Regions from separate parts of the Pseudoalteromonas sp. SG43-6 genome, predicted to be linked through region 1. Evidence: predicted binding sites of a transcription regulator. Region 1 holds the regulator's gene; each other region holds the start of a gene.
The links. The regulator sigma-54, encoded in region 1, starts transcription at its own class of promoters, with help from an activator protein. The targets are predictions, from matches to a motif close to GTTGGCACGNNNNTNGNNT.

Region 1 (7,529 bases):
GGCTTTGTGGTCTTTATTGCGGGCTTAGTTATTATTTCTATTCGCGCTAAAAACCAAGCTGATGACCCATTTGTAAGTGAAGCCTGTGAAGACGTACCAGATAACGTGCCCACCAAATCGGCTTTATTTTGGTTAATTATTGGTATGATATTACTGCCTGTCAGCTCACATTTTTTAGTTGGCTCAGCAGTTGATATAGCCAAATACTTTGGCCTAAGTGATTTAGTAATAGGGTTAACCATTATTGCTATTGGTACCAGTTTGCCTGAGCTTGCAGCCTGTATTGCTGGGGTATTAAAAAACGAAGATGATTTAGCACTGGGTAATATTGTTGGCTCAAATATCTTTAACATTTTAGCTGTGTTGCCACTGGCTGGGATTATCAACCCTTCAATTATTGATCCTTCAGCTGCAAACCGTGATGCCTTAATAATGATTGGTGCCACCATAGCCCTTATTGCTATGTCCTTGAGTTTTAGGGGCACAAGACGCATTAATAGAGTTGAAGGTGGCCTGTTATTGGTCGCGTTTTTAATCTATCAAGGTTATATTTTCAGCCAAGTTGCTTAATGCTAGCCACAAAATGGATAACACAATGACGCAGTTAAATTTTATTGAACAAGGTAAGCGGGTGCTAGAAATAGAGCGCCAAGCACTGCTTGATATAACCCAATATCTAGACGAAAACTTTAATCAAGCTTGCCAATTGATGTATCAATGTCACGGTAGGATCATAGTAGTCGGTATGGGGAAATCTGGGCATATTGGTAATAAAATTGCTGCAACACTGGCAAGCACTGGCACGCCTGCGTTTTTTGTCCACCCGGGTGAAGCCAGTCATGGTGATTTAGGGATGATCACTCGTGATGACGTGGTTATGCTTATTTCTAACTCAGGCGAAACCAGCGAAGTACTGAATATTATTCCGGTTATTAAACGTATTGGCGCAAAAATGATCGCCATGACAGGTAACCCTGAATCATCAATGGCAAATTGGGCTGATGCACATGTATGCATCAAAGTAAGTCAAGAGGCCTGCCCATTAGGACTCGCTCCGACTGCGAGCACGACTGCAACACTTGCGATGGGTGATGCAATAGCCGTTGCTCTGCTAGAAACCCGTGGCTTTACCGCCGATGACTTTGCGCTATCGCATCCTGGTGGTAGCTTAGGTAAACGTTTACTATTGTGTTTAAAAGATATTATGCACAGTGGCCCAGCAACGCCTATGATCAATGATAAGCAATGTATCAAAGATGCATTAATCGAAATGTCGGCAAAAGGCTTAGGTATGACAGCTATTGTTGATGACACAGGGCAACTTGCAGGGCTTTTTACTGATGGTGATTTACGGCGAATTTTAGAGCAACGAATAGATATTCACAGTACTTTGATAAGCACTGTCATGACCCGCTCTTGCACTACTGCAACTGCTGATATGCTTGCCGCCGAGGCACTCAATATCATGGAGAATAAGCGTATCAATGGCTTAATTGTAGTTGATGATAAACACCACCCTATTGGTGCTCTTAATATGCAAGATTTGCTCAAAGCAGGAGTTTTATAATGCAGTTTGCTGACTTATATCAGCCACTTTCAGATGATGCTCGCGAGCGAGCACAAAAAATCAAACTCCTGATCTGTGATATCGATGGGGTGTTTTCAGATGGTCGTATTTATCTTGGTAACCAAGGTGAAGAACTCAAAGCGTTTAATACTAAAGATGGCTTTGGTATCAAAGCACTGATCAATAGCGGTTTTGAAGTTGCCGTGATCACCGGTCGTCATTCACAGATAGTTCAGCAACGGATGACTAGCCTGACAGTACCGCATATTTACCAAGGCCAAGAAAACAAGTTGCAAGCTTATCAACAGCTCAAGGATAAATTGCAGTTAAGCGATGAACAAATCGCTTACATAGGCGATGACGGACCTGACTTGCCGGTAATGGAATTGGTTGGTTTTGCGGTGGCAGTAAATGATGCGCATCCACTAATCAAACGCATTTCACATTATACAACCATGCTACCTGGTGGCTTTGGGGCGGTGCGTGAACTCACTGATTTATTAATGCTCGAAAATGGTAAATCATTAACCAGCGAAGGCACGAGCTCATGAATAGTGCGCGTTTAATATTATGCGTATTATTTGTCGGCTGCATGGTATGGCTGTGGTATCCGTATTTTTATCAAAGTACCGCCATAAAACAACACCAAGAAGATATAATAGCAAAACCTGATTATACTGCGGTGGCATTAAAACAAACCGCATTTGATGAACAAGGTAAAATTAGCCACAAAGTAACAGCTGCAAAAATGGAACTCTATCAACAGTTAGGGTTCACTTACTTTGAACAACCTATTTTTACACTCTATAATCAACAGCAGACGTGGCAAATTAATGCCGATGAAGCCACCTTATATGAAAATCATCAATTAATTTTAGAAGGTAATGTGGTTGCTAAAAACCTGACCAATAATGCCATGATTGAACATATAAACGCAGATAATATTCAGGTTGATATTGAACTACAAACCATGAGTTCAGAACAACCAGTTGAATTAATCGGACCAAATTTAAAAATCACTGGGCGCGGTCTCCATGCCGACTTAAAAGCCGAAGTGGTAGAACTAATTAACCATACGCGAACCATATATTATGACCAATAAATTTGCTCACTTGCTTGTTATACCAAGCTTATTCATTGCTTTTGCAAGCTTTGCTGAAAATACGACACCACCTGCAGATCAAGTCTCTATCAGTGCTGACACGCAGCTTGCCCAACTGAAAGATAATATCGGTATTTTTGAAAAAAATGTTGAAATCATTCATGGTAACCGCCGTATCAAAGCGGATCGACTTGAAGTCCATAAGCGCGAAGATTTAGGCGATAACAAACAACTACTTGTCGCAACTGGCAGTCCGGCTTACTTTGAAGAAAAACAAACTGATGGCACAGTAATGAGTGCCAGTGCTGATGAAGTCCGTTACGATGTCGCTAAGCGCTATTTAACCTTGGTTGGCAATGCACAAGTCACTCAGGCAGGTCAAAAAATCAATGCCAGAAGCATTACCTATGATATGGACCAGCAACTGATCAGTGCTGAAAAAGGCGCAAGCTCAAGCGATCGTGTGCACACCATTTTGGTACCAGTAGACAGTAAAAAAGACGAATCTAAAGGGCAGCCATGAGTACATTAAAAGCTGAATTTCTAGCAAAAAGCTATAAAGGTCGCCAAGTTGTAAAAAGCGTGGGTTTAGAAGTTAGCGCAGGCAGCATTGTTGGCTTATTGGGTCCTAATGGCGCTGGTAAAACCACCACCTTTTATATGATTGTGGGTTTAGTTCCAAGCGACAAAGGTAAAATCAGTATTGATGATAATGACATCACCTTACTGCCAATGCACAGTCGCGCACGGTTAGGGATTGGCTACCTGCCACAAGAATCATCCATCTTCCGTAAATTAACTGTTTATCAAAACCTGATGGCTATTTTAGAAACTCGTAAAGAGCTGAATAAACAAGCCAGAGAAGAAGCGCTCGACAGCTTACTTGATGAGTTTAGCATTCAACATATCCGCGACAGCCAAGGTATGGCATTATCTGGCGGTGAACGTCGTCGAGTTGAAATTGCACGCGCTTTAGCCGCAAACCCAAAATTTATCTTACTTGATGAGCCTTTTGCTGGCGTTGATCCTATTTCAGTGTTAGATATAAAGAAGATTATTGAACACCTTAAAAACCGTGGTATTGGCGTGCTTATTACCGACCACAATGTACGAGAAACCCTTGATGTTTGTGAAAAAGCCTACATAGTTTCTCATGGGGAGTTAATTGCATCAGGTACCCCTGAGCATGTACTCGCCGACCAAACAGTCCGCGATGTTTACCTGGGCGAGCAATTTAGGCTATAAAGCCACGCTCGGCTAAGTATCTGCTAGACTTAACGATGATAACAATAAAAGGATTGTTAGAGATACATGAGGCAATCACTCCAGCTGCGCATGGGCCAGCAACTTACAATGACACCACAGCTGCAACAAGCAATTCGCTTATTGCAACTCAGTACATTGGATCTCCAGCAAGAAATTCAAGAAGCGCTCGACAGCAATCCATTGTTAGAGCTAGAAGAACATGAATATTCAGACGACACGGCTGGTAAAAACGAACAAAAACAAGATAACGATGACTTAACCGTTAGCGCATCAGCAGACGACAAGCCAAGCGAATATGAACAAGAAAGTAGCGAAGCATTAAGTAAAGAGACCTTAAGTGACGAAATGGCTATGGACGTCACCTGGGACGAATACATGAGTGCTGCGCCAAATACGTCATCTGGGCCAATGCCTGAAGATGAGTCAATTTATCAAGGTGCCTCAACTGAAACCTTGCACGAATATCTAATGTGGCAATTACAACTCACACCTTTTAGTCCAACCGATGAAGCCATTGCCATTGCGATTGTTGAAGCCGTTGACGATTCAGGTATTTTAACCTTGAGCTGCGAAGACATTGCAGAGAGCTTAAATCAAGGTAATAACGAAGAAGAAATCGAACTCGACGAAGTGCAAGCAGTGTTAAAACGCATTCAGTTGTTTGACCCTGTTGGTATTGCTGCGCGCAGCCTACAAGAATGTTTATGTATTCAATTAAATCAATTTGATCCTGCAACTCCTTGGATTAGCGAGACAAAAATGATTTTAACTGATCATATCGATTTATTAGCTAGTCGTGACTATCGCACTTTGATGAAAAAGACTAAGCTTAAAGAAGATGAACTAAAAGAAGTAATGACACTGATCCACAGCCTTAACCCAAAGCCTGCGGATACCATAGTACGCGAAGAATCAGAGTATGTTATTCCTGACGTTTCGGTGAAAAAAATTAAAGGTCGCTGGGTGGTTGAACTCAATCCAGACAGCATGCCAAAAATTAGAGTGAACAGCCAATATGCGGCGATGTCACGCTCTGTAAAATCAAGCACTGACAGCCAATTTATACGCTCGCATTTGCAAGAAGCTAAATGGTTTATTAAAAGCCTAGAAAGTCGTAACGAGACGTTACTCAAAGTAACCAACTGCATTGTTAAACAGCAGCAAGGATTCTTTGAGCATGGCCCTGAGGCCATGCGCCCTATGGTACTAAACGACGTTGCCGAAATGGTTGAGATGCACGAATCAACAATTTCTCGTGTAACCACCCAAAAATACATGCATACCCCTCGTGGTATATTTGAGTTAAAATATTTTTTCTCGAGCCATGTAAGTACTGAGAACGGCGGCGAATGCTCATCGACAGCCATTCGAGCATTGATCAGAAAATTGATCAGTGCAGAAAACTCAGCGAAACCATTGAGTGATAGTAAAATTGCAGATATATTGGCAGAGCAAGGTATCAAAGTAGCTAGACGGACTATTGCAAAATACCGCGAGTCACTGGCTATTCCACCGTCAAATCAACGTAAAAGTTTGATTTAAGGCGTAAAATCACAAGAGGAAAATGCTTATGCAACTAAATTTAACTGGTCGTCATGTAGAAATTACTGATTCATTAAGAGACTATGTAAACAATAAGTTTGCCAAGCTTGAAAGGCATTTTGATCATATCAATAATGTCCATGTCATTCTTGATGTAGAAAAGCTAAGCCAAAAAGCAGAAGCCACATTACATGTCAGTGGCGCTGAATTATTTGCCTCAACTGAGCACCAAGACATGTATGCAGCCATTGACGGACTAATCGACAAACTTGACCGTCAGGTAATTAAACACAAAGAGAAGCACGCTCGACACTAACACTATGAAATTAAGCTCACTTATTTGCCAGGACTGCAGTAAAGCTGCGGTCCTTTTTAATAGCAAAAAACGGATCATTGAATTTATCAGCCAATTGGCTCATGAACAACTTCCTCAGCTATCACAACAAGAAATCCTCAACGCACTACTGTCGAGAGAAAAACTAGGTAGTACGGGTATTGGTCGTGGTATTGCTATTCCTCATGGCCGTATGAGTGGTGTTGAAAACCCGCTAGCAATAATTATAGTGAGTGAATCACCGATTGATTTTGATGCGATAGATAATCGCCCAGTTGATATATTTGTAGCTCTCATCGTGCCAGATGGTGATAGCCAACTTCATTTGAAGACGTTAGCCACAATTGCTGATAAACTCAACGACAAAGATTTTTGTAAACAACTACGTAGCGCAAAAACAGACCAAGATTTGTATCACGTAATTGCTGCGCAATCGTAGCCAAATGAAGGAGAATTTACATGGAGTTAATCATCATCAGTGGGCGTTCTGGCTCAGGTAAATCTGTTGCTCTGCGTGTAGTAGAAGATCTTGGCTATTATTGTGTAGATAATATTCCGGTAAACTTATTACCTTCATTAGTGCGCAGTGTCTCTGATAATTATGACAAAATTGCCGTCAGTATTGATGTCCGTAATTTACCGAAAGAGCAGGAAGAATTTAACGATATTCTTGAATACTTGCCTGGTTTTGCAAATCCGACGCTATTTTATTTAGACAGTGATGATCAAACCCTGATCAAACGTTTTTCTGAAACTCGCCGCTTACACCCATTATCTTTGGACTCTTTGCCACTGGATTTAGCTATCAAGCAAGAAAAAGTATTACTTGATGTATTAACTACTCGCGCTGACTTTATACTTGATACCACTGATCTGAGTGTCCACCAGCTTGCAGAGTCAATCCGTGAAAAGATTTTAGGGAAAAAAGATAAAAAACTAATCATTACCTTTGAATCATTTGGTTTTAAATATGGTATCCCAAAAGAAGCTGATTATGTTTTTGATGCACGCTTTTTACCAAACCCACATTGGGAGCCTGAGCTTAAGCCACTTACAGGCCTTGATCAGCCAGTAAAAGATTATTTAGCCAGCCATAGTATCGTACAAAAATTCACTTGGCAGATCCAAACCTTTGTACAAACTTGGTTACCGCATTTGGAGCGTAATAACCGCAGTTACTTAACAATTGCTATTGGTTGCACCGGTGGTCAACATCGCTCAGTTTATCTAGCGCAAACTATAGGTGAAAGCTTCTCGATGAGCCACAGCAATGTGAAAATTCGCCATCGTGAACAAGAATAACAACTCACGTTTACAGTAAGGAATGTTGATGCGTTTAGAAGATACATTTTTAATAAAAAACAAACTCGGTTTACATGCTCGCGCAGCCAGCGTATTAGCGCAATTAGCTGTGCAGTTTGATGCCAGCATCACACTTCATCAAGATGACAAACAAGCCGCAGGCGATAGCGTACTCGGCTTAATGCTATTAGAAAGTAGCCAAGGCAAAGAAGTTAAAGTTGTATGTGAAGGCCCGGACGCTGAACCTGCTCTTGCAGCAATTGGCGAGTTGATCGCACAACGCTTTAACGAACAAGAATAGCTCGTAGTCAGTACCACTAAATTGCGTTAAACTAAATAAAGTCGTTAATTAAACAGACCAAGCGCGTTAATTACCGACAACTGTTACCCTACCTATCAAGCGTATTAATTTTTAA
Region 2 (7,529 bases), on a different contig from region 1:
TGATATTGACTAAACCCGGCGCTACTTAAACCGGACTTTCCTTTTACATGTAATTGCTGAGTATATTCTAAGCGAAAGTTATTCAAGCCTTGCAATTTTTGTTGATTGCCTTGCAAGTTTTGCTGCGCTTGTAAATAATTTATCCGTAAAGCTTCTTCTTTATCATTTTCTATTTTCAGCAATAAACTGAGCTTATTGGTTGCCATTATGCTTGTCCTAATAATTGCGCAAGCCCTTGTAGGCCATCGTCATAGCTGATCACATCCTTCATGCCTTGTTGTAAAAATGCATTCACTCTTGGCATCATATTAATGGCCTGATCAAGCATTTGGTCGGTGCCTTTTTGATAAGCACCTAAAGTAATCATATCTTTATTTTGCTGGAACATTGAATACACTTGTTTTAACACTCGCGCTTGTTGCATATGTGCTTCTGAGACAACTTGTGGCATCACCCGTGAAATCGATTTTTCTATATCAATAGCAGGATAATGACCACTGTCAGCGAGCTCTCTGGATAACACGATATGACCGTCTAAAATGGCTCGCGCCGCATCAGCAATCGGATCTTGCATATCATCCCCTTCACTCAGTACAGTAAAAAACGCTGTGATAGAGCCTTGCCCTTCGCCGCCATTACCAGCACGTTCCACCAGCGCGGGTAGCTTTGCAAATACTGAAGGCGGATAACCTTTAGTCGCCGGTGGTTCACCAACCGCAAGCGCTATTTCGCGCTGCGCCATGGCATAACGCGTTACAGAATCCAGTAGCAATAAAACATTTAAACCTTGATCGCGAAAGTACTCTGCGATAGTTACCGCACTTTCACAACCTTTCAATCGCATTAATGGCGATGCATCGGCTGGAGCAGCAACTACGACAGAACGCTTACGCCCTTCCACACCGAGTATTTCTTCGATAAATTCTTTTACTTCGCGGCCACGCTCCCCCACTAAACCAACAACTATTACATCAGCTTCTGAGCCTCGGGTCATCATACCCAGTAATACCGACTTACCCACCCCGGAGCCTGCAAATAGCCCCATGCGCTGGCCTTGGCCAACAGTTATCACTGAATTAATAGCGCGTACGCCAACATCCATCGGCTGCGTAATTGGTCGTCGAGATAATGGGTTAATGGAATTTTGTGCAAATTTTAAGTAATGCTCTGCTTTAATAGCTCCAAGCCCATCCAACGGACGCCCTAAGCCATCAACAACACGACCAAGTAAACACATACCAACAGGCAGTCCGGTATCATTTACTTGTGGGATCACTCGCGCACCAGGTAGTACACCAGAAATATGGTCATTTGGCATCAAGTAAAGCGTCTGGTCATTAAAACCAACAATTTCAGCATCAACAAAACCATTCATGGTTTCAATTTTACATTGGCTGCCAACTGGCGCGCGTAATCCTTTCGCCTCTAATGTTAACCCTACAACACGGGTTAAAATTCCCGCAACAGCAGGCGTTGGACTATGAATATGTTTTTGATACTGTTGTAAGCGTTCACTTAATGGGCGTGGTTGAGAACTCATTGCAAACCAAAAATGGAGTTAGATACCACTACTATGCAAAAAACTATCCAACGTTTCTTTGACGCGGGTTTTTATAGTCATATCAATAGATGATTGTGGTGTTTTTACTTGGCAACCACCGCGATCTAAAGTCGGCTCTGCAACTAACTGCCAATGGTTTTCAGCTAGTGCAGCTTCGCCATAACTATTTTTAACCAGTTCAATGTCTTCAGGGTGTAAATGAATACGCACACTTTGCTGCTCATTGGCTAACGCATCGATACACTGCTTTAAACTTTGCAAAATGATTTCAGGGGAGGTTTTAATTTCTTGATAAACTAACGCTTCGGTTAGCATTACGGTTAACTGTACAAGTTGCTTTTCGGCGTCATCATCGACTTTAGCTAATGGCGCTGACAAACTATCCAACAATGCTTTTAGACCCGTTAGCTGTTCTTCAATCAGTGGTTTTACTTCTTCTTGACCTTGTGTTTTACCAAGCTCAATGCCTTCTTTATAACCGGCTTCTTTTCCCTCACCTACGCCTTTTTCAAAACCATCAATATAACCCTGCTCGTGGCCTTGTTTTAAGCCTTCTTCGTAGGCATCTTGACGAATTCGTTCCAGCTCAGCCATCGTTAACGAAGGCAGCTCAGGCTCTTCGGGCTCTAGTGCTTGTTCACTTTCTTCAAGCTCTTTACGATATAAATCGGCCAGCGGTGTACCAAACGCCGTTGAACGACCATCGAATTTTCGAGTGTCTTGCGTAACATCTGGAATTGGCCAGTTTTCTAATAATTCATCAACTGCTTCACTGGCACGTAAAGGACGACCTTGATATTGAGTAGGTTTGCTCATGGTTTACAAGAACTCCTCACCACCACCACCACCAAGCATAATTTCACCTGAATCAGCGAGACGACGTGCCGTAGATAAGATCTCTTTTTGCGCGGCTTCAACTTCGCTGATCCGCACAGGTGCCATTGCTTCTAAATCATCAGCAAGCATCTCTGCAGCCCGTTTTGACATATTGCCGAGGATTTTCTCTTTCAATGCATCATCAGTGCCTTTGATGGCTTTCATCAGTACATCTTGTTGGACTTCACGCAAGATAGCTTGAATACCACGATCATCAACATCCATTAAGTTTTCAAATACGAACATTAAATCTTGGATTTGTTGCGACATCTCTTCGTCATGCTCGCGGATTGAATCCATCAACTGACCTTCAATATTGGTATCGAGGTAGTTCATAATATCAGCCGCCGCTTTCAAACCGCCCATTTTCGCAGCTTGCGCACCAGCTTGTCCGGCAAATTGTTTTTCCATGATCTCGTTCAATTCTTGTAAAGCCGCAGGTTGAACTTCTTCAAGGTTGGCGATGCGCATGGTTAAATCTAAGCGCACTTTTTCAGGAAACTGCGCTAAAATTTCGGCCGATTGCTCAGGCTCCAAATACGATAAAACGATAGTTTGTATTTGCGGATGCTCATTGCGAATAATATTGGCAACTTGCTTTGAGTCCATCCATTTCAATGAATCAAGACCCTTGGCACCAGATCCCATAACAATTTGATCTATCAGGCTTGCCGCTTTATCTTCACCAAGTGCCGCAGTAAGCGCTTTTTTGATAAAATCTTCTGATTGGAAGCCAATCGTACTAAAGCTTTGTATTTGTTCTATAAATAAATTGTGCACGGCACTGATTTTGGCTTGCGATAGATCATCTATCGCCGCCATTGCCATACCCACTTTTTGCACCTGTTTAGGTTCAAGGTGCTTTAATATTTGCGCTGCATCTTCTTCGGATAAGCTTAGCAATAAAATTGCGGCTTTATCTACACCGTCTAATTTATCAACATCAAACGCTGCTGGCAGTTGTTTTTGTTCTTGATCAGTCATCTTCAGTTAACCACGCTTTCACAACTTGTGAGGAGAGTTCTGGCTCATTTGCTACTAAGGCACGAACAGCTTTTAATAAGTCTTCATCGCCATGTAGGTCTGGTAACTGTAGTGTACCATCACTTGAGAAGCCAACCGAAGCAGAATCAAAATCTTTATTTAGCATATCTAGGGTGTTATCACCAATATCTACACCAGAACTAAGCGCATCATCATCATACTCTTCAAGGGTATCATCTGGGTAAATCAAGCGTTTCAGCATAGGTTTAACCACCGCCATGATTAGCACTATAATAACCAATGCGCCAAGCACTAAACGCACAACTTTCATAAACCAGTTTTGTTCCCACAGTGGTACTTCAATAGCTAAGTCCATCGGTTCACGTACAAACGGTACTGTCACTACTTCTAATGCATCACCACGCTGTAAGTCAAAACCCACACCACCTTGCAGTAAACGACGAATATTTGACAGTGCTTCAACTGAGCGAGGCTCCATAGTCGTTTCACCATTTTCACCCACTTTTGCCACATAATCGACTGCCACAGACACACTAATTCGACGAATAACACCACTTTGCTGACGTGTATGGGAAATAGTAGTATCAAGTTCATAGTTACGTGTCGCCTCTTTATGAGTGCGACTGGGTGATGAACCAGAGCCTGCACCACCTTGACCGGCAACTTCAGGAATATTCGAATCCACTGGGGGCTGATTTGTCAGCGCGCCAGGAATACCGATAGCTAACCCGCCGATGTTGTTTTCTTCAAAAGTGGTTTCGCTGCGTACCGCTGGTAAATCAGGGTTGTAGCGTTTTTGAGTTTCTTCAATCGCGCTAAAGTCCATACTTAAATCGACTTGTGCAGTGTAGTTACCCATGCCAATAACTGGCATTAAGATACCATCTATTTTATCTAGATATTCTTGTTCACGTTTACGTTCAATATCGTATTCTTTACGTGAGCGAGCAGCTAACGCACTTTGCGATCCTGAATTAAGTAATCGGCCATTTTGGTCTGTTACAGTTACTCGTGACGGCTCTAAACCTTGCACTGCTGAACCAATAATATCAACAATGGCGTCCACTTCTTCACTACCGAGCATACGACCACGTTTTAAAGTTAATACAACTGTTGCGGATGGTTTTTTCTCACGACGAGCAAAAACATTTTCTTTCGGGATTGCCAATAATACTTTAGCACGCGTGACATTTTGTAGTTCCTCGATCGTGCGCGCAAGTTGTTGTTCACGACCGTGCTTTAAACGTTCACGCTCTAAACGCTGACTAACACCAAAACCCATATCTTGCATGATAATATCAGTACCCGAGTTCGGCGCTTGCTCAATACCTTCGCGGGTCATTAACAATTTAATATTTTGATATTCATTTTCAGGAACAGAAACCACATTGCCATCAAGTTGATAGTCAATTTTTTGTGCATCTAAAAAATCGAGCGTTTGAATTAGCTCTTCCGTTGGCATTTTTCCAAGTGGACGCATATCTGGTTGACGTGCCCAAATAATCACAAAAATAGCGATCGCTAAACAAATCGCTAATGCAATAATTAAAGTGACCTGACGTAATACATCAACGCCGTTTAATGCACTTAAATAGCCTGACTTTTGTTCTTGTTGATCGTCATTATCAGTTTGGTCGATACCGCCGCCGGCCAAAGCAAGATCTGTTGATTGATTAGATTGCGCCACAATAATTCTCCACTACCTAGTTAAACAGGCATGTTCATGATTTCTTTATAGGCTTCTACAAGTTTGTTACGAACTTGTACAGTGGCTTCAAAGGCAACCGATGATTTTTGTGATGCGATCATCGCATCCGCTAATGACACATTTCGGTCGCCCATTTCAACCGCTACGACTTTTTGTTTTGCATCAGCTTGAAGGCCATTCACGGTATTGAGTGCATCACTTAACAAATCGCCAAATTGGGCGCTCGAAGTAGGCTGCGCCTGCGTCGGTAATTTGTTTACTTGATTACTACGACCAGCTTCGAGAGCCATAGATTGCATTTCTTGAAATAATGCGCTGTTTTGAATTTTCATAATTGTCTCTGACGATGCAGTTTACTAATAACTTAATAAAGCACAAAGCATGCCAACTAATAAATTAATTAATATCAATAGCTTGAGATGTGTTTTTGTTGTCAGAGTTTTGACAAGTTTACGCCCAGCAAGGCTGAGCGTAAATTAAATAGTGAAGGAAAACAAAAATTATAGAGGCTTAAGCAGGTAAGGTGATCCCCAAATCACGCATTTGTGCCAATTTATAACGTAATGTTCGTGGGCTGATCCCTAATGTTTCAGCTACATCTTTACGCTTGCCTTGACAACGATTTAGGGTCTCTAAAATAATTCTATGCTCTTTATCTTTAAGTTCATCTTTGTAACTTCCCGAATCCAAGCTTGGTAATTCTTCACGCAGCTGATTGCGTTCTGCTGTCGCTTTTATTGCTGGCGCTTGCAGATCATAATAAGCATCATTAGTTGGTGAACTTGTAACCGCCGAAGTAGTGTTTTCTGGTGCTGAATTAACCGGCACTAAACTTGCTGATAAAGCCGCAGTTAGAGGAGTCTGGGTTAAATTTTCAATAAAAATAGCACTTTCGTCAATCATATCACCGTGGCGTAATATCAACGCACGCTGGATCACATTATCCAGTTCACGCACATTACCTGGCCAAGTATGAGCTAATAATTTTTTCTCTGCCGGTTCGCTAAGTACAGCGATAGGCTCTTTGCTTTTATTGAGATGACGTTCAATTAAATGCTTTGCCAACACGACAATATCGCCTGGACGTTGACAAAGTGGACGCCACATCAACGGAAATACATTTAACCGATAATATAAATCTTCTCTAAACTGGTGCTTAGCCACAGCCTCTTTTAAATCACGGTTACTGGTAGCCAAAATACGCACATCTAGCTTAATAGTTTTGCGACCACCTAAACGTTCAACTTCGCGTTCTTGTAATACACGTAGTAACTTAGCCTGTAGGCCTAAATCCATCTCAGTGATTTCATCAAGTAAAATTGTGCCACCTTGTGCTTGCTCAAATTTACCCGGACAAGCTTGAATCGCACCAGTAAACGCGCCTTTCTCGTAGCCAAATAATGTAGCTTCGAGCATATTTTCAGGGATCGCAGCACAGTTTATTGCGACGAATGGCTGCTCTGCGCGATCTGATTTATCATGGATAAAGCGTGCGAGTACTTCTTTACCTGAGCCACTAGGACCAAGCACCATCACACTGGCATCCGATTTAGCAACCCGACTTGCAAGTTCTAATAGCTGAATGCTACTCGGATCGGCGACAATCGGGCCATCAGTTTCTTTTTCTGGCTCAGGTAGATAGCGGCTTACCATATTAAGTAGCACTTCGGGCGCAAACGGTTTGGCCATATAGTCAATTGCCCCTAACCGCATAGCCTCAACAGCATCATCAATAGTCGCATACGCTGTCATCATTAAAACCGGTAGATCAGGGTAATTAAGATTTATGCTGCGCAGTAAATCAAGACCACTCATCGCGCCCATTTGCACATCGCTCACGACCAGCGAAAAGCTGTCTTTTTTAAGTAGCACCATAGCTTGCTCGGCACTGTCAGCCGCAACGCAATCTATTCCAGACATTTCAAGCGTATCAATCAAGGCTTCACGAAGCCCTGCATCATCTTCAACCACTAAAATCGTGTTGTTCATATTGCCTCCGCCGATGTTGACTTTGTACAAATAGGTAACAGTAAACTAAAGCAGGCTCCGCCTTGAGCATTGTTCGTTACTGCAACTCGTCCTTGGTGTGCATTTGCGACTGAACTAACTACCGCTAAGCCTAAACCTGTGCCTTGGCTTCGGGTAGTAAAAAATGGTTCAAATAATTTATCAAGTAAGCTTAAATCGACCCCAGGGCCATTATCACTTACAGTAATACACACTAGCTCGGGGTCACTCGCATCCCGCTGCGCACTTAATTGAACGAGTGCATTACTGCCAATGACTTGAATACTATTGTGAATAAGGTTTTGAATGGCACTGGCAAGCGCAGTTTTATTGCCCATTATCTCGATATCAGGCTCAGGTAAACTGACCTGA
Region 3 (7,529 bases), on a different contig from region 1:
AGTGGCATATCACCAATTTCATCTAAAAATAAAGTACCGCCTTGCGCTTGCTGAAATAACCCTTGGTGGTCTTTAATCGCGCCCGTAAAAGCCCCTTTTTTGTGACCGAAAAGTTCTGATTCGAGTAATTCACCCGGTACCGCACCACAGTTTATTGCAACAAACGGACCTTCACTAACATGGCTATGTTGATGAATAGCATTAGCTAGTAACTCTTTACCTGTACCACTGGCCCCCGAGATCAACACATTGACCTGAGTCGGACCTAGTAATTTAACTTGCTCAAGTAAATGCAGCATAGCACCACTGCGGGTCACGATATTGCTGTTTGATGCACTTTCATCGGCACTGAGACCATGAATTTCAATCGCTTTTGCTAAACTATCAAATAACTCATCTTTATCTACCGGTTTAGTAATAAAGGCAAAAATACCTTGCTTCGTCGCTTCAACAGCATCAGGAATAGACCCATGAGCTGTCATCATCAACACTGGCAGCGCTGGGTAGCGATTTTGTAACTGACGGTGTAATGCCATACCATCCATTTCATCCATGCGTAAGTCTGTAACCACAGCATCAAACACATTATTTTTTAATAACTGTAGCGCAGCGATACCACTTTCGCAGGTAGTCACTTGATAGCCTTTAGATTCTATGCGAATAGCCAATAGTTTTAATAAACTTGCATCATCATCGACCAGTAAAATTCGCGCGCCTTGGTTTTGCTCTGTTGACATAATTACTGCTCCTTAGTTTCTTCGCGTAGTAATAGTTGCTGCTCGATGGCTGCCAGTGATGACAGGGTTTCTTGCATTTTATTATTCAGCGCTTGCTGCTGTTTTTTAGCGTTGATCTGCTGTTTTATTTGTTGTTTTTGCAGCCATAAATACTGTTTTATATCATCTGGCCAATAATAAGCTTGATCCAGTTTTAGCAGCTGCGTTAATACTTTTTCCGGTGCTAATACATTATTTTTGCAACTAAAATCAAAATAATGCTGAAGCTCTTTAGCACCAATATAAACCGTTTTACTCGCTGCCACTTGAAAACCACCGCACGACTTTGCATGCCAACCAATAACCGTTTCGGCAGGTGCATACATAGGATCGGTTTTCGGCCTAGGTTTCGGATTTGGTAAACTATCCCCTTGTGGTGTAGTCACCTTACCCGCTTGTTCAGCTTCAGGGTTGCTTTTATTTACTGGCTGCTCAGTTAACTCACACCCTGCGAGCCCTAAGGTTGTAATGCAAACTACTAAAATGGCATTTAAACGCACGCCCATGCTAATTAACTCCTTGGTTTTTATTGGTTGGAGGGATGATTGGGATTTGAATTATAAAACGACAGCCTTGTGGCTCATTATGCTCAACGTGTAAAGTACCCATCAATTGCTCAACAGACTCTTTTACAATGGTGAGCCCTAAACCACTACCTTGAGCGGTTATATCTTTAGCATTCTTACCTTGATAAAAGGCACTGAATATATGTGATTTCTCTTGCTCTTTAATACCGGTGCCTTGATCGCTAACGCTCATAGTCAAAGTACGACCAGCTAATGACAGAGCAATATTGACCGCCTGTCCTGCTGGTGAAAACTTTAAGCCATTAGAGATCAACTGAATTAAGATCATTTCAACAAGCTCTGCAGCAATTTCCAGTGGTTGCTCGGGTAACTCACAATGCCAACATAAGCTTTGCTTACGCGCCACTAAACGATGTTCAAAATGGCTGTTTATCTTGGTTATTAATTGCGAGAATTCCAGCTCACTTAAGTCTTCTTTGCTGCTGCGAATCGCATTGTAACTAAGTAAACTATCGATCATAGCGCGCAAACGCACCATGCTCTGGGTAATTAACGCCAACACCGCTTGCTGCTCTTTGTTAATTGGCCCAACGATTTCATCGGCAAGTAAGTCAGTGCCCTCAACCATTGACGCTAATGGAGTTTTCAATTCATGGGTAACATGGCGTAAAAAAGTATCTTTTTGTTGCTCTAATTGATGCAACTGCTCTTGCACCCATTGTAATTTATTTCCTAGTTCAACCAACTCAGCAGAGCCTTGTACAGCTATTTTTTGTTGCCAATGACCTTGCCCAAGCTTATCAATAACCGACGTTAATCCTTTTAAGCGACCACTTATACGCCATAAAAAACCACCACCTACTAGTAAAGTTAATGGGATAAGTGCTATTAACCAATTGATAAATGAGCTTTGCAAAGCTTTTAACTGTTGCTGATTTTTAGTTATTTGCAGCTCATTTTGATCTCTTAGCCACACCGTTTGACGCGCAATTAATTCACTCACAGGAATAAACAATTGCGCATCTTGTTGTCCTTCAGTAACGAGTTGAGTATGCGCTAATTGCAATACCTGTGCGAGTTGCTGCCATTGCTTAATATACTCCCCCGTAGAACTTATAAAAGTTAGTTCATCAATGCTTTGTAGTGATGATTGCCACTTATCAACAATCAATTCATCGAGTGATTCGCTTTTCAGCACCCAGTTTTGTCGCGTTGCACGCTCTAAGCTATTGAGGTCTTGCTTAAGATTATTAAATGACTTGGTAATTTGATAATTTTCACTGACGATTTGTTGAGTTACTGCTAGCTGTTTATTCAGCGCATTTAAAAATACAATCACTACCAGTGATAATGGCAGCAGCGATAACAAAGTACTAAACAAAAACTGGCCTATTAAATTGGGTCGCCAACTAAGTAATGCACTGTACTTTTTAGCGAATGAGGCCATTATCGCTACTCCTTTAGTTAAATGTCTGATTATGGAAGGTGTTACTTATACACTAGCTGAATCAATAAGAATAATGAATAAGGCGAACTGTGTAGCGCTATATAAAGCGACTGACGCTAAATTGAAACAACTTAACCAACTGTTTTTTAAAAACTTAATCAATACCCGTTAAAAGTTGTTGCAAAAAAGACACACTGCCCAGTCATTTTTTCCCACTTATTATCATGCCAAAACATTAAGTCACTGATATTTTTACAATAAAAAAATTGGCATCGTTCTTGTAACATCCGTATCAACGACTGTTTATAAGGAAATAATATGAAAATATTAACACCGCTGTGCTTATGCATCAGCCTACTGCTTAGCTTTAACAGCTTTGCCATTGATGTCGAGGCCACCTTCGCAGAACTTGATAAAGACAGTAATGGCACATTGAGTGAAGCAGAAGCATCTGAAGATGCGGTATTACACGAAAGTTTTGAGCAAATTGACAAAGATCAAAATGGTCAAATTTCATTTGCTGAGTTTAAACAATTTTTGCAATAATTTTCCCAAAGGAAACACTGCTATGAAACAACTTATCGCCGCTTTTTCACTGATGTTTTTAGTCATTAGCGCCACTGTTTTAGCATCACAATTAAACGTTAAGTTTGCGCAATTAGATACCGACTCTGACGGACAAATTTCATTGCTTGAAGCCAAGCAAAACAACACGCTATTAAAGCAGTTTACTGATCTTGATGATAATAACGACGAGCAGTTATCTGAGCAAGAGTTCGCAAAGTTTAAATTTTAAAAGGCTTTAAAGTATTTGCCATAATCCCGGAGGGAATGTGTAAACGGATTTAATGTTGGGATTTAAATTATGGCAAATGCTTTATTCTTTTTGTTGGTAGGATGTAAATAATGAAAAGCATATTAATAATATTAAGTGTGTCGCTAGCCACCAGTTTTAGCGCAATGGCACTGGATGTAAAACAACGTTTTGATCATTTAGATAGCAATAAAGATGGCTATTTAACGCATAATGAGCTTGAACCACAACCACAATTGTTGAGTAACTTTAAACGTTGGGACAAAAACCAAGACAATAAAATTTCCCTATCTGAATTTAAGCGTTTTTTAACTAATAATCTAGATTAACGAGTTTCCCCAATGAAATTTTGTACACAACTGGGACTAAGTTTGTTATTTGTCAGTAGCTGTTGCAGTTTTGCAACAACTGATAATATAGCAGAACAATTCAAAAACTTAGACCGCGATAAAGACGGTCTTATCACGCGTTCAGAGTCAGCAAAAGATCCTGCCCTGTGGTCTCGTTTTAAAAACTATGACAGCGATAAAGATGGTAGATTATCACTGTCTGAATTTACTCTATATGCAAATAAATGAATAGCTAATTCATCAGCATAGTTGAAATGCACAACGATAAATAATTTATTATATTTAATTTGCAGACTCAGTATTCTCTGTTACTGTTTAACTAACAAAAGCAGAAAAAGAATTCTAACAATGAAATGCTTACTCGCCTGTTTAATCACTTTATCTTTACCTGTGCTAGCTGATACCACGGTGATCTACAATGCTAACGGTTACACTCCAACTTACAGTGGCCAATTACAGCAATTTTCTACACTGGTTATTAAAGATGGCAAAGTAGTAAAAGTAGGAGACGATAAACTAAAAGCGAGTTTCCCTAATGCTGCAGTATTTGATGCCGAGCAACAAACCTTATTACCTGGTTTAATTGACGCCCACGGTCATGTGATAGGACTTGGTAATAATTTAGCGCAACTCGATTTACGTGGCAGTATGTCGATTGCAGAAATACAAAAAAAACTTGCTGTATTTGCTAAAAATAACCAGGGCTGGATTATTGGCCGCGGTTGGAATCAAGAACTGTGGCCTAATAAGCAATTTCCTACTGCTGCTGACTTAGATAAAGTTGTCAAAGATGTTCCGGTGGTGCTTTCTCGTGTCGATAGCCACGCGATTTGGGTTAATAGCAAAGCGATGGAGTTAGCCAAATTAACACCCACAGTACAGTCACCAGCAGGTGGTGAAATTATTCGCAACCAAGCAGGTCAGCCTAGCGGTATTTTTGTCGATAAAGCCGAAAGTTTAATTACTGCACATATTCCAACGCCATCTGATCAAAACGTAAATAATGCCTTAAATCAAGCTGGCCAACATCTGCTCAGCTTAGGTATAACCTCAACCCACGATGCTGGGATTGATAAACAAACATGGCAAGTTTACAAGCAAAGAGCTGAACAAGGCACCTTACCGCTGCGCATAGTTGCAATGCTAAGTGCAACAGATCCGTCCCTTGAAGATATGCTCAGAGCCGGTCGCTATAAAGATCTTAACGATTTCATGTCTATTCGTAGTGTAAAAATATATGCTGATGGTGCGCTAGGTAGCCGTGGCGCCGCACTACAGGCCGATTACGCAGATAGAAAGAATCACCAAGGTTTAATGCTCGAAACTCAACAAAAACTAGAGCAGCTGTACACATTGAGCTTTAACCATGGTTTTAGCGCCAATACCCATGCCATCGGTGATAAAGCAAATCATATTGTGTTAGATGCCTATCAAAATGTATTTAAAAAAACCGGCGGGATTTTACTACGTAACCGTATAGAGCACGCACAGATAGTTGATCCAGCAGATATTCCTCGCTTCAAAGCACTTAAAATCATTCCATCAATGCAACCGGTGCATGCAACTTCTGATATGCATATGGCAGAGCAGCGCCTTAGCGATACACAATTACAAGGTGCATATGCTTGGCAAACGTTTTTAAAGCAAGGCTCAGTAGTAGCTGCAGGCTCAGATTATCCAGTTGAACTGGCCAACCCCTTTGACGGTTTGTATTCAGCAATTACTCGCCAAGATCACAATCAATTACCCGCTAATGGCTGGCGAGTCACTGAAGCACTGAGCAGAGAAGATGCACTCAGAGCATTCACGTTAGGTGCCGCGTATGCCGCACATCAAGAATTTAAATTAGGTAGTTTAGAGCAAGGAAAGTGGGCTGACTTTATTTTAATCGACAAAGACTATTTTAAAGTGCCAGTACAAGAAATTTTTACCATTGTCGTAAATCAAACATGGATTGGCGGTGAATTACGCTACCAAAAAGCGCAAATTGATACACAGAGTAAGGCACAATAAACCACGCTATTATTGCGGTTTTTGTTGTTGACGTTTGAGCTTAATTAAATGATAAATATTTACGAAGGTTAGCAAACCATTAGTGATAGCCACAGGCCATGCAGCAATCGCAATACCGTAGGCTGTGAAAGCAATACAACCGGCAAGGTTAAACCAACGAAGTTTGCTCACATCACTCATAGTTAAAGAGGCAATAAGTAAAGCTGAGGCAAAATACCCCAAATATTCCCAACTCATTTGTTCTCTCCGGTACTTTAGGTTAGCATTGCAAATGTTGTAGTTTAGGCAAAGTTATTCCACAATATAGCAATAGTATAAAAAAGCTAACTTACTAAAAACCCAAAGCTGCTAAAAGCACACTTTAATAATCATTACACGGGATATCAGGTATTAAGCTTAATTAACCGAGTTAACTAAGCTAGTAAGTTAGCGTAAATTCTTAGAATCTTAATGCTAACGTCATTAAGGTGTAATAAATAGGACAATTGTCCGAAGGGCATTGTTGATGTTTCAATATCATTTTTCTAGTTATCTCGTCGACCAGCTACTAACCTTTGCTGGCAGCCGTTATCAACAATCTAAAAAAGAAGTACTGATCCACCAAGATCAACCTCTTACAAAATTAGTGTTAGTCAGAAGCGGCACCGTATCGTTTAGTTATGATGTCGGTAATGGCCGCCGCTTACTGCTGGGCCAACTTGATTGCAACAACACCTTAATTGGTGAAATTGAAGCGCTAAACAATAATCCCTGCATTTATACAGTTACCTGCTTCAGTGACGTTAGCTACAACCTAATAGAGCTAAAGCACTGGCGTGCCCTGTTACTTGAAAAGCCAGAACTGAGTTTATACACAGCACAAACTATTGCCGCTAAGTTTCAAGAAAACCAAAAAATTAATTTAGATAAACTATTGTTGCCATTGGGTTACAATATCGCCAAAGACTGTTTATTACGTGCCGAAAATAATAACCCCACCCTGCTGCGCGCATACCCAACGGTAAATGCTGAAGCTGAGCGTTTTGCCACCACAGAGCGAGCCTATCGCCGCGTAGTATCGGAACTGGTGGAAAGAGGTTTAGTCGCACGCTCAAATGATGGACTCAAAGCGGTTGATTTAGATAAACTTAGCGATTACGTGGATAGTTTTTCGCAGCTATGAAGTTGACTCACATTAAAATTCAGCCGAAAAAAACAACGTTTAACTGCCTAAAATGCAACTATTTACATTTACAACCGCAGCCTACTACTTTAGCATAGTAAGCTAATAACGAAGCTGCGCTAAATCCGTAAAAATTAAATAAGAGATTTATTACATAACAGGGTAACAATTTTCTTATTTAATTAATAAAAGTATATATAATGTTCACTTGACGTATATATAATGTGCGCTTATCCTTGATGAACAAATTATTGTATTATAGGTGCAAGCCTGACCTGGTGCGCGCTTCGGTACATTTATAGAACTGCAATTAAGTCTGTTTACTTTAAAGAGAAAGGAAAGAAAGGTAACGATTATGGGAAATAATAAATTCAAGCTCACCAAGCTAGCTCTTGCACTTGGTCTGACAGCAACTTTAAGTGGCTGTTTTAGCGATAACG
Region 4 (7,529 bases), on a different contig from region 1:
AGCGCAAAGAAGAGCTTGACGATCTCAGCATTGAAGACTATTTCAGCAAAGGTTTTTTACAAAGCAATTTTTGGTTTTTATTTCGTACTATGTTTGCCTTTAAAAATTGTCATAGCTTGTTAGAAACTAAACTGTATTTGCATCGCTTTCTTGATTCTATTGATGGCTTTGCCGACATGTCTGTTTTACTTTTTCCGAAATATAATCAATACGATACCTTTATTAAACCGCTTGCTAATTTATTACGAGACAAAGGCGTGAATTTTCAATTTGCAAGCCGTGTAAACGATCTGGATATAACATTTACCGGTAATAAAAAAACCGTAACGGGGATCCATGCCACTATAAAAGGTCAAGCACAGCATATTAACGTTGCTCCAGACGATTTAGTTTATGCACTAACGGGTTCAATGACAGAGCATACCGCTTATGGTGACATGCAAAATGTGCCCGAGCTGAACTGTGAAAAACACGATCCCGGCGAAAATAGCGGGTGGAATTTATGGAAAAACCTCGCGAAGAAATCAGCTGTTTTTGGTAAACCCGAAAAATTTTATGGCGATATTGATAAGTCTATGTGGGAGTCAGCCACACTGACTTGCAAGCCATCCCCACTTATAGATAAGCTAAAGACATTATCAGTAAACGATCCTTACTCTGGTCGCACGGTAACTGGCGGCATTATTACTTTTACAGACTCTAACTGGCTATTGAGTGTAACATGTAACCGCCAACCTCATTTTCCAGATCAACCCGATGATACGTTAGTACTTTGGGTCTATGGTTTATTAATGGACAAACAAGGTAATCGTATCGTTAAAACAATGCCACAATGTAGCGGTGAAGAAATAATTACGGAGCTTTGCTACCATTTGGGCATTGAACAGCAGCTTGATGAAATCATTGCCAATACCAAGATACGTACAGCGCTAATGCCTTATATCACAGCTCAATTTATGACTCGTGCAGCTGGTGACAGACCCACCTCAGTTCCTGAAGGTTGTACAAACTTAGGTTTGATTGGTCAATTTGTTGAAACCCACAACGATATTATATTCACGATGGAAGCCTCTATTCGTACAGCACGTATTGGGGTATATAAGTTACTTAATATCCCTAAACAAGTGCCCGACATTAGCCCAACCCAATATGATATTCGTAACCTAATTAAAGGAGCTAGAGCGCTCAACAGCGGCAAGCCCTTTATTGGCGAGCGGTTATTACACCGCCTGCTTGATAAAACCTACTTTGCTCATATTTTACCGCCATTACCAGAGCCAAGTAGTAAAGAACAAATCCATTTTGAAGCAGAAATGCATGAGCTACTGGGCAAAGGCAGCTCGGCGATGCATAAATTTTCAAGCTGGGTTGGTACACTCAGGGATAATTTTTCGCATAAAGATAAATAATCTGAGCTTCGGATAATAAATCTATCCTCAATGGCTATGGATGGCCAAGCTAAAAACTATTTCTATACAAAATACAAAGCCTTGATCTTGATAAAGTGCAATAAGAAAAAACCAGGCTAGAATAAATAATAATATGAGCTCTGGATAATCCATCTATCTCCAGTAGCTATTTTAGTAAACCTTTTTAACCAAAGTTCTGGTTAGTAATTTAACAGGAGCCAAAATAAGCCAAACAGTTGCAGATTTAATGACATCAGATCCATATGCCGTAAGTGCAGAAAACACCCTACACGACGCACATAATCTAATGAAGGAAAAAAATATCCGCCATATTCCGGTAATTGATCACAATGGCGAACTAGTGGGTATGTTGACACAAAAAATCATGATTGCCCAAGTGATGAATATTATGGCTAATTACAGCCCTAGCGCACTTGAACGAAAGGAAAAACAAACGAAAATACACACTATTATGGCAACCGATTTTACCACTGTACTAGCAACCCAACCACTGCAAGATGTTGCTCGGTTTTTTGTTGATAACCGCCATGGTTGCATGCCTGTGATCACTGAAAAAAATAAACTCGTGGGTATACTTACCTCGTCAGACTTTGTACGCCTAGCGGCCGCTTTATTATCTTAATGCAAGGTGATAATAAGACCGCTATCCGTATAAAATGAATATAAACTCGTGTAATCGTGTATGCCAAGTAGTCCTTGGCACACACTACAGCCAGCCTTTGTGTTTAAAAAATAAATAAGGGGCAAAGCCCGATAGCAACATAATGCCAATTGCAAATGGGTAACCCCATTCCCATTGCAGCTCAGGCATTATATTAAAGTTCATCCCATATACACTGGCGACTACAGTAGGTGGTAAAAAAACCACCGAAGCAATAGAGAAGGTTTTGATAATTTGATTTTGTTCAATGTTAATAAAACCTTGTGTTGAATCCATCAAAAAGTTCACCTTATCAAACAAAAAGGTACAGTGAGACATTAGCGTATCTATATCAAGTACAATTTCTCGTAGTGATTCGCGATCCTCATTTTGTACACCTAAACGACGTATTAAAAACGAAATATTGCGCCGCGTATCCATTAAACACAAACGCACTTTCCCATTCGCATCCTCTAAACGCGCGATACGACTGACCGCTTCTTCTAGATCAGAGTCATCTTCTTCTAGTACATATGCACTGAGCTTCTCTAACTGATGATGCATATCCTCGAGCATATCAGCATGGTTTTCGACTTTTTGATCGAATAATGTAACCAATAACTGTTTTGGCGTATCACACATTACTTGACCTTTACGTGCTCTTAAGCGTAACAATCGAAAGTCAGCCAGCTCGTCATCGCGAATGGTCAGCAAACAGTTATCCTGAAGTAAACAGGCCACTGTTACCGTATTAAAACGTCCTTCATTGGGCGACATAAACAATGCGTGCACATGCAAGCCTTCATTGTCGATAAAACATCGCGATGAAGCTTCAATCTCTTGCACATCCCCTGACTCAGGAAAAGTTATATTGAGCGTTTTTGCGAGCGTATTTCGCTCATCTTCCGTTGGGTTGATTGTGTCAATCCAGTGTGCATTTCTGATTGATGCTTCAAGAGAAGTATCGGATGAAGGCTCTAACTCTCTGATCACCCCCTGCTCGATAGAAAAAAATCTCAACATGCACTTCTCCTTTAATAACAAGATGGGTTGAGTATATGTAAGTGATGATTAATCAACAATGATAATACACTTCTGTATCACAGTTATTATTGAGAGTAAGTAATTCGCTAACACGTAACAGCATCTTTTATTTTGCAGATTTTACAAAAAAGTGCATATTTTTCATGGCATTTCAAAGAAATGCTTTCATCACCCAACTTCAAAAAACATATAAATCATTAAATATCAGAAACTTAAAAAATAATTTTTATCGGCACAGCCATTGCTTTATATAAACTAACGCATGTTCATAGACTTTATTAGACGCTGTGAACATTCCTTATAAATCAGGAGGAATAATGAGTAACAATAACGAAACAAACAAAATCGCTGAATTTACTGCCCCAGGTATGAATGAAGAATCTGCAAAAAATACCATTGCTACACTTGATAACCGCATGGTCGCACTGATCGATTTACAATTGACTCTAAAACATATTCATTGGAATGTAGTTGGCCCAAATTTTATTGGCGTGCATGAAATGCTCGACCCTCAGGTTGAAGTGATCAGAGCAATGACCGACACCATCGCCGAGCGAATCGCTACGCTGGGCGGAGTTCCGGTTGGTACTCCAAAATCGATAGTTGATCGTCGTTCATGGCAAGATTACGCAATTGGTAAGGGCTTGGTAAAAGATCATTTAGTTGCGCTTGATAAAGTATACAATGGGATTAATGGCGATCACCGAAGTGCGATTGGCAAGCTATCAGAGCTCGATCCTGTATCTGAGGATATGCTAATTAGCCAACTTGCCGATTTAGAACAGTTTCAATGGTTTGTGCGTGCACACTTAGAATCGTCAACGGGCAAACTCAATAGCTAATCTAGCGGTTTTGTGTTCAGTTTAAACTGATTCATTTATATTTAAAGTCAAAGATCAGGCTATTTAAAGCCTGATCTTTATTTATTACTGCTCAACAATAATACCGCTATTTTTTGTTTATATTAGATCTTAAACTGACCTACCAAATCGCCTAAACTCTCCCCTCGACCAGCTAAGTGATGACTGACTGATGAGGTTGTTTTAATTGAACGAGTAAGCTCATTAACGATTTCTTGAATCGCAAAAACGTTACGGTTAATTTCCTCAGTTACACTACTTTGCTCTGTGGCAGCGGTAGCTATTTGTGTGCTCATATCGTTAATTGTAGTAACCGAGCTGGTTACCGCTCCTAAACTTTCAGAAATTGCGCGAGATGACTCAACTGAGCGATTACAGCTTTGCTGACTTGCCAACATTGCCTTTACCGCAGCCGTGACTAGCGTATGTAACTCATTAAGCATTTCATTAATCTCTAACGTACTCTCTTGTGTACGACTGGCTAAACTTCTCACTTCATCAGCTACAACCGCAAAACCACGGCCTTGCTCGCCAGCCCTTGCAGCTTCAATAGCCGCATTAAGGGCCAGTAAGTTAGTTTGCTCAGCAATGCCACCGATAACACTTAATACACTGTTAATTTTTTTAGATTGTTCACTTAATGAATTAACCTGTTCAGCAGCTTGATTAATCTCACTCATTAAATTTGAAACTTCTTCTAAAGAAACATCTACACATTTTTGAGCATTGGCAACATCTTGCGTGGCTGACTGGGTTGATACCGCCACTTGTGTGGTATTTTGCGCGACTTCCTGAGATGTTGCTGACATTTCGGTGATCGCCGTTGCTACCAGCTCAGTTTCATGATTATGGTTTACTAACTGATTTTCAATTAACTGTGTTTGTGTATTGATATCATTTGATGAATCTTTTACATCACGGGTTACATCTGCCACATTGGTGATAATGCTATGTAGTTTACTAACAAACACATTAAATGAATTACCCAATTGACCAATTTCATCGTTACTATGCACTTCTAAGCGCTTAGTCAGATCACCTTCGCCTTTTGCAATATCATCTAAGTTTTGCACCATATTGTGAATTGGTTTTACCATATTGTTTGCCGCAATTAAGGCAAAAAACACCGTCAACACCACCCAAAATAATGCAATTAATAACAGGGTCGTTACTTTTTCATTCATATGAGCTTGTATTGTTGCTTGGTACTTTGTTAGCTCAGCTTCAATATCATCCATATAAGCGCCCGTTCCTAGCATCCAATCTGTACCAGGAACCATCGCTGCATAGCCCATTTTTTCAACTAAACCCGTTGTATTAGGCTTTTGAAAAGCATAATAAAAAGCACCGCCACCTTGTCTTGCTTGCTCAAGCAACCCAACAATTATTTTTTTACCATTAGGATCGGTCATGGCTATTTTATTTTGCCCTTCAATTGCATCACCCAATAACGCATGGAAAATACTAACGCCTTTTGTATCATAGATAAAAAAGTAACCATCTTTACCAAAAGTGAGATCTCGCAATGCATTTTTTGCATCTTCTTTAGTCCCCTTGGCTAGTTCGTAATTAATTATTTGGCGGCCTATCTCAACCTCAGTTGCTAATAAACTTTCTTTGTCAGCAATTAATTTTGTTTTAAACGATACAAAATTTTGCTGCTGATTTTGATACTCTAAATAATATGAGCTGGCCATTAAACTAATTAACAGCAGCGTGAGCGGCAAAATAGCTAATAGCAACAGCTTATTTTTCAGACTTAGATTACTCATTTTTCCTCACGTGTAACAATGTAAAGCTCCATAGTATTGATACATCGAGAGCTTATAAAAACTGTAATTATACTGCCAATTACAATTAAGTGTTTATTTGAAATCAAAAGCTATTCAAATACCATATTCACATATATATAGATTCTGGATATAAGACAAACGTATAGTAGCCGCAAAGCTACCATAATAAATTTTTACTAGTACAGTAAACGTAAAAATTGCTAGCCAACAAAAACACAATTGCACAATAATCACACAACAAGCAACTATAAATGAATATTGAACTGATTTTGGCCTCGCCATTAGTTTAATAAACTGACGTTTAATATTTTTAATGGCTATGTTATTTGTGATCTCCATGCTATCTATCAATATTCAGCTTTTCATCCACCACGTTTTCACATAGTCTGAAAGCAGACTCAATGTAAAACAATACAAATTATAACAAGGTAGTTTTATGAGCAATCAATTAAATGTATTAGGTACGCGCTTGCATTTGTGCTGCGGGAATACAGGCTACACTCGAGAAGGATTTTGCTATGTCCCTGCATCTGATGTTGGTAACCACAGTGTATGTGCCATCATGACTGATGAATTTTTACAGTTTTCAAAAGCACAAGGCAATGACTTGATAACGCCTAATCCAATGTACGATTTTGCAGGCCTAAAGGCTGGTGATAAATGGTGTTTATGTGCCGTGCGCTGGCACCATGCGGTTGCTGAAAACGTAGCTCCGCCGGTTATACTTGAGGCCACCCATGAAAAATCGTTACAAGTAGTCTCTCTTGAAGTATTAAAGGCTCACCAATACTCTGCACGCTAAAAGTTTCTAATAAGCATTTACACACTCTAAGATAAAGCCATTGCTCTGCGCTGGTTTTATCTTAACCACCATCTAGTATGATATTAGCGATGTGGTAACACCAACCAGCTAATATCGCTCACCCTTAAACTCTTTCATCATACTTAACACTGAACCAAAAGTAGTCCTAAGCCTAAGTATCTGCTATTTATTAAAAAATCCTCAACCCTGAGCTATACTTGTTGGTATATTAAATTTACTATCCAAGTGTGCTTACGATTAAATAAGGAAACTTTAGTGCTGTCGCGTTTGTATGATTTTATGCCGGGTTTAAACACTTTACTTCATTATGAACGAAAGTGGTTTGCTGATGATGTGAGGGCTGCGTTATCCGTTGCCGCCGTTGCTCTACCTGTTGCTATCGCGTATGCACAACTTACCGGGGTTAACGCCGCTGTCGGGCTATATTCATGCATATTACCTATGATTTTATATGCCTTGTTTGGTACTTCCAAACAATTGATTGTCGGACCAGATGCAGCAACATGTGCGGTTATTGCTGCGGTGGTGACACCACTTGCAGCTGGGGACAGTGTTAAACACTGGCAACTCGTTGTAACTATGACCGCGATGACTGGCTTTTGGTGCTTTATTGCTAGCCGATTTAAATTAGGGGTATTAGCAGACTTCTTATCCAAGCCTATTTTAATGGGCTTATTAAACGGTGTTGCAATTACGATTATTGTCAGCCAATTTTCTAAAGTATTCGGTTTTACCTTCGATGACAGATATTTACTTGAACGATTAGGAGGTGTGCCTACTTATTTATCACAAACCCACATCCCTACTCTATTAATGGCCCTGTTTACCCTCGGTGTTTTTTTTGCCATGAAGCGACTAAAACCGACTTGGCCAGCATCTATGTTTGCTATCGCATTTGGTGCCCTATTAGTGTGGGTTTTTAATTTAAAGCAGTTTGAT

Region 2: a site for sigma-54 is predicted at 5,521-5,539, ahead of fliE (flagellar hook-basal body complex protein FliE). Genes of this name have one in related genera too.
Region 3: a site for sigma-54 is predicted at 3,016-3,034, ahead of H5201_RS03230 (EF-hand domain-containing protein). Genes of this name have one in related genera too.
Region 4: a site for sigma-54 is predicted at 3,343-3,361, ahead of dps (DNA starvation/stationary phase protection protein Dps). Genes of this name have one in related genera too.

The regions. Positions count from the first base shown of each region.
Region 1 is NZ_JACJEZ010000067.1:2,213-9,741, reverse strand. It holds gene H5201_RS20290 (calcium/sodium antiporter) at 1-570, shown strand, start outside; gene H5201_RS20285 (KpsF/GutQ family sugar-phosphate isomerase) at 596-1,567, shown strand; gene kdsC (3-deoxy-manno-octulosonate-8-phosphatase KdsC) at 1,567-2,118, shown strand; gene lptC (LPS export ABC transporter periplasmic protein LptC) at 2,115-2,669, shown strand; gene lptA (lipopolysaccharide transport periplasmic protein LptA) at 2,659-3,192, shown strand; gene lptB (LPS export ABC transporter ATP-binding protein) at 3,189-3,914, shown strand; gene H5201_RS20260 (RNA polymerase factor sigma-54) at 3,981-5,477, shown strand; gene hpf (ribosome hibernation promoting factor) at 5,506-5,793, shown strand; gene ptsN (PTS IIA-like nitrogen regulatory protein PtsN) at 5,798-6,250, shown strand; gene rapZ (RNase adapter RapZ) at 6,271-7,113, shown strand; gene H5201_RS20240 (HPr family phosphocarrier protein) at 7,142-7,414, shown strand.
Region 2 is NZ_JACJEZ010000006.1:83,631-91,159, forward strand. It holds gene fliJ (flagellar export protein FliJ) at 1-206, opposite strand, end outside; gene fliI (flagellar protein export ATPase FliI) at 206-1,540, opposite strand; gene fliH (flagellar assembly protein FliH) at 1,559-2,377, opposite strand; gene fliG (flagellar motor switch protein FliG) at 2,381-3,421, opposite strand; gene fliF (flagellar basal-body MS-ring/collar protein FliF) at 3,414-5,129, opposite strand; gene fliE (flagellar hook-basal body complex protein FliE) at 5,150-5,482, opposite strand; gene H5201_RS04100 (sigma-54 dependent transcriptional regulator) at 5,661-7,139, opposite strand; gene H5201_RS04105 (PAS domain-containing sensor histidine kinase) at 7,136-7,529, opposite strand, start outside.
Region 3 is NZ_JACJEZ010000005.1:58,705-66,233, forward strand. It holds gene H5201_RS03215 (sigma 54-interacting transcriptional regulator) at 1-737, opposite strand, end outside; gene H5201_RS03220 (hypothetical protein) at 740-1,282, opposite strand; gene H5201_RS03225 (HAMP domain-containing sensor histidine kinase) at 1,284-2,753, opposite strand; gene H5201_RS03230 (EF-hand domain-containing protein) at 3,069-3,296, shown strand; gene H5201_RS03235 (hypothetical protein) at 3,319-3,546, shown strand; gene H5201_RS03240 (EF-hand domain-containing protein) at 3,657-3,893, shown strand; gene H5201_RS03245 (EF-hand domain-containing protein) at 3,906-4,142, shown strand; gene H5201_RS03250 (amidohydrolase) at 4,263-5,927, shown strand; gene H5201_RS03255 (YgjV family protein) at 5,937-6,164, opposite strand; gene H5201_RS03260 (Crp/Fnr family transcriptional regulator) at 6,433-7,089, shown strand; gene H5201_RS03265 (hypothetical protein) at 7,445-7,529, shown strand, end outside.
Region 4 is NZ_JACJEZ010000021.1:17,300-24,828, reverse strand. It holds gene H5201_RS10650 (oleate hydratase) at 1-1,409, shown strand, start outside; gene H5201_RS10645 (HPP family protein) at 1,633-2,052, shown strand; gene corA (magnesium/cobalt transporter CorA) at 2,137-3,093, opposite strand; gene dps (DNA starvation/stationary phase protection protein Dps) at 3,432-3,956, shown strand; gene H5201_RS10630 (methyl-accepting chemotaxis protein) at 4,079-5,746, opposite strand; gene H5201_RS10625 (DUF2237 family protein) at 6,204-6,569, shown strand; gene H5201_RS10620 (SulP family inorganic anion transporter) at 6,846-7,529, shown strand, end outside.